Regions from separate parts of the Ornithinibacillus bavariensis genome, predicted to be linked through region 2. Evidence: predicted binding sites of a transcription regulator. Region 2 holds the regulator's gene; the other holds the start of a gene.
The links. Region 2 encodes NrdR, which represses ribonucleotide reductase genes. Its sites were predicted from a motif close to AACACNATATATNGTGTT; they were not measured.
Positions count from the first base shown of each region.

Region 1 (4,446 bases), on a different contig from region 2:
TAATGAGAATGATCATGATTTATACCACCTATTCGTTATTGGTATTAATTTTAGCATAATACGGATATTCAAATAATTGTTAATGACGGTTTTAAAGATCATATTAATTCGATTTTAAATTTGAATTGATTTCTATTGGCTTGCTTTAATTCATTTCTGTTCTAATTTCTTTTTAAAATGAATTCAATAGTAGCTCTTAACATCATTTTATACTCTATTCAAAATGATATTTATAGAATACTACACTTACTTCAGCTCTTAATTCAATCCGTAATGAGGTTTATCGCAATTCTAAACACCTTTATAACTTAAGACTGGACCGTGTTTATCGTCAATACGTGTACTTTGAAGGTTGCATTAAAAATGGCTATTGAACTTATTAAAATTCAATAGCCTTCTTGTTAATATCTTATAGTCCACATTTCAATTGTGCTCCACAGCTTGTGCAAGTGTTACAGCCACCAATGTCTTCTACTTTACCTTCACGACAAACAGGGCAAGTGTCACCTACTTCAGAGCCAATCGTTACATCTGTTGATTTTAGTTCTTGGATTGTATCCATTAATACTACCTTTTTAGGCGTATCAGGTTCTTCAAATAGCTCTGTTTGCTCGAAGTTGTTTTCTTCTGCCTTTAGAGTTAGAACCTGAGTGTCACGGCTACCGTCTACATAGACAGTACCACCTTTAGCACCGCCGCGATACAATCTTCTGTATACACTCTCAACCTGATCCACAGTGTATCCCTTTGGAGCATTTACAGTTTTGGAAATAGAACTGTCTACCCAGCGTTGGATAACACATTGTGTATCTGCATGTGCTTCTGGTGATAATTCCATTGCAGTTACAAACCAATTTGGTAGGTTTTGTGAATCTGCTTCTGGATGTTGATCCAGATATTCTTGTACAATATCTGCTTTTACTTCAATAAATTTACCTAATCTTCCGCTTCTGAAGTAAGAGAAGGAGAAGTAAGGTTCAAGTCCAGTTGAAACTCCAACCATTGTACCAGTGGATCCAGTTGGTGCAACGGTTAGAAGATGGGAATTTCGAATTCCATATTTTAGAATATCTTCTCTAATGTCTTCTGGCATTTTTTCCATATATCCAGTATTAATAAATGCTTCACGAAGCTTCATTGTTTCTTCCTCAGTATCTCCCACCAAGAACGGGAAGCTTCCTTTTTCCTTCGCTAGCTCGATTGATTCCCGATAAGCTGTCGTAGCAATGGTTTCGAATATCTTATCTACTAGTTCATTTCCTTCTTTTGAGCCATACTCTGTTTCACAGTATATTAGTAAGTCATGTAATCCCATAACCCCAAGTCCTACACGACGTTCGCCAAGTGCTTGTTTTTTATTCTCTTCTAGGAAATACGGTGTCGCATCAATGACATTATCCTGCATTCTTACGCCCGTTTTTACTGTTTGTCTTAGCTTCTCGAAATTTACTGTCTTCGAATCTTTATTTGCCATAGCACCTAAGTTAACTGCTGCTAAATTACAGACAGAAAATGGTGCAAGTGGCTGCTCGCCACAAGGATTTGTCGCTACTACTTGCTGGCCATAGGCCTTTGCGTTCGTCATGTCGTTCGCGTTGTCAATAAAGAAAATTCCTGGTTCTGCAGAGTATGTTGCACAAATATTTATAAGATTCCATAACTCTTTTGCTTTTATTCGGCGGTATACACGTACACCGTAACCCATCGCTTCCCACTGACGTACGTCACCAACTTGATGCCAGTTCTCGTTATAAGCTTTCATTTCCTCTTCAGTATAATTTTCTACATCTGGGAATTTAAGCTCATACCACGTATCATTTTCTACGGCATCCATAAACTCCTTTGTGATACATACTGAAATATTAGCACCTGTTAAGAACTCCGGGTTATGAACAGCATACGTTCCGCCGGTTCTTAATTTCTCTTCTGCTTCTCGGATTACAGAGCTAGTAAATCCACCTTGTCCAGGAATGCTCTTATAATTCAACACTCCTTGATAAAGATCTGATTCTGTTTCAGTTAAAGGAGTAAATTTCAGTTTTTCTTGCGCTAGTTTCTTAATTTGTTCATCTTCAGTATTTTCAATTAGATAACGCAGAATTCTCGGATTTTGCATTTTAGAAATAATAAACTCTATGATATCGGGGTGAGAATCCACTAACATTATCATTTGAGCTCCACGTCTTGAACCACCTTGCTCTACAAGATGTGTCAGCTTCGCAATATCATCCAACCAAGAAACTGATCCAGATGATTTTCCATTTACTCCTCTTGCTAAAGCATTTCGTGGGCGTAGTGTTGAACCATTTGTTCCAACTCCTCCACCTCTACTCATAATTTCCATAACCTGTTTACGGTGTTCAGAAATCCCTTCACGAGAGTCTTTTACATATGGCATTACGTAGCAATTAAAATAGGTTACTTCTGTATCTGATCCTGCTCCATATAAAACTCTTCCTGCAGGGATAAAATTCAAATTAGATAATTCTTGATAATACTTTTCAGTCCATTCCTTACGTAAATCCTCTGTCTGTTCTACACCCGCTAAGCCAGTTGCATTTCTTTTAGCGATTTGCTCGTAGAAAACCTCTAGTGGCTTGTCAATGACATCTAACCCACGTTTTACAACGCCAGTCTCCGCTTCCTCGCCCTCTAGGACAGATACGTAGTCAGGTTCAACTTGTACAAAGGCCTCGTTATTCACCCGATCAATTGATTTAATAAAGCCAAGACCTCTTGCTGGGAATTTCGGATCCGCTTTGACAGTTAGAACAACAAAATCCCCTTCTTTTAATGTCTTTTTCTCCGTATCTTTAAATGAATAACGGTCTAACATAACTAGGCGTGATACACCCTTATGTAGTAGTTTCATGTCTTCTGTAATTGGATGTACTTGTGGAAAAAGTTTGATGTCTTCATTAAGCATATCCACATTAATGTTTGTTTTCGATTCGACAACCGTAGACATTTTATCGCTCCCTTTTACAAATTTCTTAATCTATTAAATTAGATTTTAATAAAAATACCATACCATATTTAAGGATTGGATTACAACATATTGTGTACCCGTTTTTTTAAAACCACAACATATGGAAAAATATGCACATTAGATTATTTTTGTCAACTTGCAATAATGAATAAAAAACAAAGAAAATAAAAGATTTATAGTGATAAGCTCATAAAAATCTACAAAAACGGATATTTTTTATTATTGCACTAGATTATTCATTATGATAGCAAACGAAATAATTCAAAATTCGACATTGGTTGGCTATTTCTGTCCAGAGAAAAACTTTGAAAAATAGATAGTTTCAGCCTATAATGAAATAGTATAAATGGAAAGTCGGAGGAATAGTTTAATGAAATATATTTTATTGGCACTCATTGTTGTAATCATCATCTCAGTATTTCGTTATTTTAGACAACGCAACTATCTTAAAACCTTAACAGAAGACCAATTCCGTGAAGGCTACCGAAAAGCACAATTAATTGATGTAAGAGAACCGCAGGAATTTAAGAACGGCCATATTCTTGGTGCTAGAAATATTCCTGTTACACAATTAAAGCAACGCTTAGTAGAAATCCGTCCTGATAAGCCAGTATATTTATATTGTGCTAGTGGTGCACGTTCCCAACGTGCTGCACAAATTCTACACAAAAAAGGATACAAGGATTTAAACCAGTTAAAAGGTGGATTTAAAAAGTGGACTGGTAAGGTCAAACAAGGATAATAAACTAGCTATTTCACTTCTTAAATTAAAAAAACAGAGGAACACTCCAGATAGGACGTGTTCCTCTGTTTTATTCGTTTTCATTATTCATTCTACATCTAATTCTAACCACTCATCGGATTCCTTAAAACCAAACTTTTTATAGACTGGTCTCCCTAATTTCGATGCTCCAAGCCACAGCTTGGAAACACCAAATTCTTTCGCTTCGTCAACTAACTTATTTAGTATACTTGTTGCTATCCCCTGTCCACGATAGTCCTCTTTTGTGAACATATTGGTAATATATCCTTTTTTCCCGGTCTTGTTTGTATATGTAGGTGGGAAATCATAAAAGACGATTGCACCACAAGCGATAATCTCCCGTCCATCCTCAACCAGAATCTGAATTAAAGTATCCTCATTTAGCTTCTCTTCAAAGAAACTATATAGTTCTGTATCTATGTCAATATTAGGATCAATTCCCTCATCTAGTAATTGTTTCTTTCTTAGTTCTATCAATTGACTAATATCATCTACGTTTGCTTTTCGATAGTTCAACATGTGAGTAGCTCCTCTAGTTGTTTAACTTATAATCTCTTACTCCGGAACATTTTATATGTATCTGGCAGTTAAGCATATCATTTTTGGTATGGATTGTATCCATAATTATTTTCATTAATACGGAATAACTATAATTAGTCTACTTCTTATTATTTTTTATTAACTCCTCCCTTAT
Region 1 is NZ_JBNPWZ010000005.1:35,662-40,107, reverse strand. Features, by position in the region: gene HNR27_RS10265 (AAA family ATPase) at 1-16, opposite strand, end outside; gene HNR27_RS10260 (vitamin B12-dependent ribonucleotide reductase) at 410-2,968, opposite strand; gene HNR27_RS10255 (rhodanese-like domain-containing protein) at 3,360-3,731, shown strand; gene HNR27_RS10250 (GNAT family N-acetyltransferase) at 3,819-4,268, opposite strand; gene HNR27_RS10245 (hypothetical protein) at 4,411-4,446, opposite strand, start outside.
Region 1: HNR27_RS10260 (vitamin B12-dependent ribonucleotide reductase) is a predicted target of NrdR. The motif match lies at 3,048-3,065, and genes of this name have one in related genera.

Region 2 (4,446 bases):
CTGATTGTGTTTCTGCACCAATGTCATCAAGCATTAAAACATCAGCCTTTTTAAAATAATCGATTTTTTCATTAATAGAATCATCTTTGATGGATGACTTAATTTCACGGACAAATTCCGGCATATAAATTAGCATAGAAGAAATATTATATTTTTTTAATTCGTTTGCGATTGCCCCTAGAAAATATGTTTTTCCTACTCCGAAGGGACCGTAAAAATAAATTCCTTTTGATGGTATACCATTTTTTAATTCGCTTAAGAAATGTCCCATTTCTATAATAGCCTTGCCTCTATTTGGATCACGATCAATACCATCCATCGTAGCCTCTAATATCTCCCTAGGCATATACAAACTTTCTATAAGCTTATGTTGCTGCTGCTCTTTCTCAAACATAATTCGACTATGACACTTTTCATAAGAAAGATGAATTTCATTATTCTCCACACGAAGTATTGGAGAATATCCTTGCAACATATTCTTACAAGCACCAAAAGACGCACAATGATCACATTGTTTGGATTGTGTCTTGTATTCATAGAATTTAATCAAGCTTTTTTCTATTTCTTGCTTTGGTAGGTCAGGATGCAGAGACAAAAATTCCTTAATTTCCGGGTCTTGTAAGACCTCATTTCGTATTTTTACATAATTTTCCTGGAAATTCTCATTTTTTTCCATCCATTTTTTTAATGTAGATTGTACTGGTTTCATTTCAATCATCCTTGCAAATGACTATTTTTTCCGCCACTAGAATATTTGTTCAAGATACTTTCCATTTCTTGTAGTTCTACTTCACTGATCGTATCGGTTTGTATAGTGGTAGTCTTTTGTTTTCTTTCCTTAAACCAATCTGGAACAACTTCTTTAGAAGACTGTTTTCGGTATGTTCGTTGATTTTGTTTTTTCTCTATTGATTGGCGGTATCGCTCTTTTTCTCTTTTGGCAAATTCCATCGCTTCTTTAGCTGTTTTTAAATTTGCTCGTGACCAGTGACTTGCAATCGTCTCTAGATATGCCTTCGAAAGCTTCATATTAGTTTGTAATAATACGTAATGTATTAATACATTCATTACTGGTGAAGGTAGACCTTGGGTTGTCATAATTTCTCGTATTACCTTTAAATCTTGTTCAGAAGCATGGTTACCACTAGATAGATCCTCTAGCAATTGCTTTGGAGAAATCCTCTCTAATTCAAGAATGAACTGCTCTTCTTTAGTGATTGGCTGCTGCCTTTTCGTTGGAGCTGGTTCTGTCTCTCGTGTAACCAATTGTACACTCGCCTCTTTACGTGCATTCTTAAAGGTGTCATGACAGGCTTCTTTAAATTCATCAATATCAAGATAATTTTCATCTGTTAATGCCCAAAGAACACATTTTTCGACTTCATATTCAGCTAATCCATATAAGTGCATCATTTGAGTAATAATTCGCTTGTTTTCAGTAGTTAACACCCGTCTATAAGGTATCATTCGAGACTTCAGCATATGCTCCATCCAGGAAAAATCAATGGAATCTATATGTGGACCTTGATTCTCGGGAATTCTCTCAACTTTATGGTAGGCATTTGCATCTGGAATTATCGTATCAAAAACTTCATGGAATGATGCTGTTACATTTTGACCACTTGGCTGTTCGAAATGACCAACATAATGCGACTTAAGCATAGAATATTTATCTTGTCCCACATGATGGAATAATAATTGTGATAGCATAGCATCTTTAAAGAAGTCATTTGGAGAAAAAGGACTTTGTAAAACATAATAATAGACTGTTTGCTCTGGTGTTTTATTTTCAAAGGTCTTTAGTAGTCCTATTCCTTCCAACCTTAGTCTTGCCTCATATATATCAACTAATGATATGTTTAAGTAATTCATGATTGTATGGTGTGTCTGAATAGGTGCTATTTCTTTAAACTCCATTTCATGAAGTAAGGTTTGATAAAGCATCACTGCTTTTATACCAATTAAAGGTAAATATAGATGGGTTAACGATTTTGAATAATCTACTGGTAGATTACCATGTAAGTCGACCATATAGCCATCTACTGGCAAGATTTTTCCAATATAGTTCATCTTAACCCTTCCTTTTTAAAGTATCTGCTTAATTCTTCTTATCTGTGATTAAATCTTTTAGTTCATCTAAGAACACATTGATGTCCTTGAATTGGCGATATACGGAAGCAAAACGAACATAAGCCACATCATCGACCTTGGAAAGTCGTTCCATTACCATTTCTCCTACATCTTTACTATCAATTTCAGAAGCACCAATATTCCGTAGCTCTTTCTCGACATCAAATGCAATTTCTTCCATTTGGTCAATAGAAACAGGTCTTTTCTCACAGGCTTTTATTAAACCGCGGACAAGCTTTTCCCTGCTAAACTCTTGTCTTGTCCCATCTTTTTTTACAACGATTAATGGAACTTCCTCAATCCGTTCAAACGTAGTAAATCGGTAGCCACATTTCTCACATTCTCTTCTTCTACGAATGGAACGGCCATCTTCAATTGGTCTAGAATCTAACACTTTCGTATTTTTATAATGACAATTAGAGCATCTCATCACATAAACCTCATTTTTTCATGCTTAGTTTTGTTTATCCAATAAAGGAAGGTCTTTATTTATTCTCTCGTATAACTTTTTTATTAGCTTCGAACTATAACCAAAATCAAAAGGTAATGCTGACTCCGTTGTAACAGTGAAATCAATTGCGGTTTGGTATGGGCGAACCATAATAACCGTTCCGATAACAAACGCCTTTTTTCCTTTTACAACATGGAAGCTAATTTCTCCGTGATCAGTAGAAACAGAGTTGATTTTGTATTCACTAGAGCCACTTATTATTTCTTCTAATTTTGCTAGGCCCTTATCTTTAGTAGTTTTATAATAATGTGTTTGGAGATCCTTATCCCAATGTTTTTCAGACGTCTCCGCACGATTATTAAAATACTTCGATAATGTATTTCCTAAAGACATTCAATTCAACTCCCATATCTTTACGTCCGCTTTACAGTTACTCTTTTTATTTTAACATGTTTTTAAGGATTACCCTAGTATAATTTTTGCTAGAGGGGAACACGGAAGCTTCAATCGAAGCTTACTGGATGGATATGTCTAGTGAAAGCATAGGGTTGATTAATGAAAATATGGTTATAGGCTAAGAGCATGCTCTCAATAATGATAAACAAGTACTCAGGGACTGTTAGCATGTACTAATTTGTGAGACCTTCGTACCTTAGGTCAAGCGTATATGTCCGATTTTAAAAATTATTTACCATTTCTTCCCTTAACAAAGTACAATAAAAAAAGAGTTAGGCACAAAGTAGCCACCTAACTCTTTTTTCCAGCAGTAATCTATAATCATGAAACAGAAACTTTCTTATTCACTAAAAAACTACCAACATATTTCACAAGGTCTACAACTCTAGCAGAATAACCCCACTCATTATCATACCATGCTAGCACTTTAATTTTATTTTCCCCCATTACCATTGTGGACAATCCGTCAATAATAGCTGAATATGGTGAGGTTGTAAAATCTATCGAAACCAAAGGTTCATCACTAAACTCCATGATCCCCTTTAATTCACTTTTAGCAGCTGTCCGGAACACTTGATTGACTATTTCAGCTGTAACTGGTTCTTCTACATCAACTACCAGATCGACCAAAGAGACGTTTGGAGTTGGTACACGTAAAGCCATACCATGCATTTTACCATTTAAATGTGGGAGCACTTCCCCTAATGCTTTGGCTGCACCTGTAGAGGTTGGAATAATGGATTGCGTACATCCCCTTGCCCTTCGTAAATCTTTATGTGGATTATCTAGATTCTTTTGGTCATTCGTAAAAGCGTGAACTGTAGTCATTAAACCATTCACAATGTTAAAATTGTCATCTAAAACTTTTACAACTGGTGCTAAACAATTTGTAGTACATGATGCATTCGATATGACATCGTCTTGATCCTCATCATACGAATGATGATTTACTCCCATTACAATAGTTTTATCTACTTGTTTACCAGGTGCTGTAATGACAACTTTTTTAGCTCCTGCAACTAGATGTAATCCTGCATCAGTTTTTGATTTAAATTTACCTGTAGCATCAATCACCACATCAATATCTAAGTTACTCCAGGGTAGTTTATCCGGCTCTCTAGAATTAACAAGTTCAATTTGTTTACCATTAATTTCAAGTCCATTTTTAAGCGCTTTCACTTTTCCATTAAAAATGCCGTGTACACTATCATACTTAATAAGATGTGCTAAAGTTTCTGGAGGATAGCTCGCATTAACAGCTACAACGTCTAACGTTGGATCTGTCACCGCTTGCCTAAAAACCATTCTTCCTATTCTCCCAAAGCCACTGATGGCAATACGTGTTTTATTCATCGATACTCCTCCCAATATGTTATACTAATTATCAATATTTTAGATAAAGTATAACA
Region 2 is NZ_JBNPWZ010000003.1:275,984-280,429, forward strand. Features, by position in the region: gene dnaI (primosomal protein DnaI) at 1-709, opposite strand, end outside; gene HNR27_RS08335 (replication initiation and membrane attachment family protein) at 715-2,070, opposite strand; gene nrdR (transcriptional regulator NrdR) at 2,099-2,560, opposite strand; gene HNR27_RS08345 (cytosolic protein) at 2,585-2,974, opposite strand; gene HNR27_RS08350 (glyceraldehyde-3-phosphate dehydrogenase) at 3,359-4,390, opposite strand.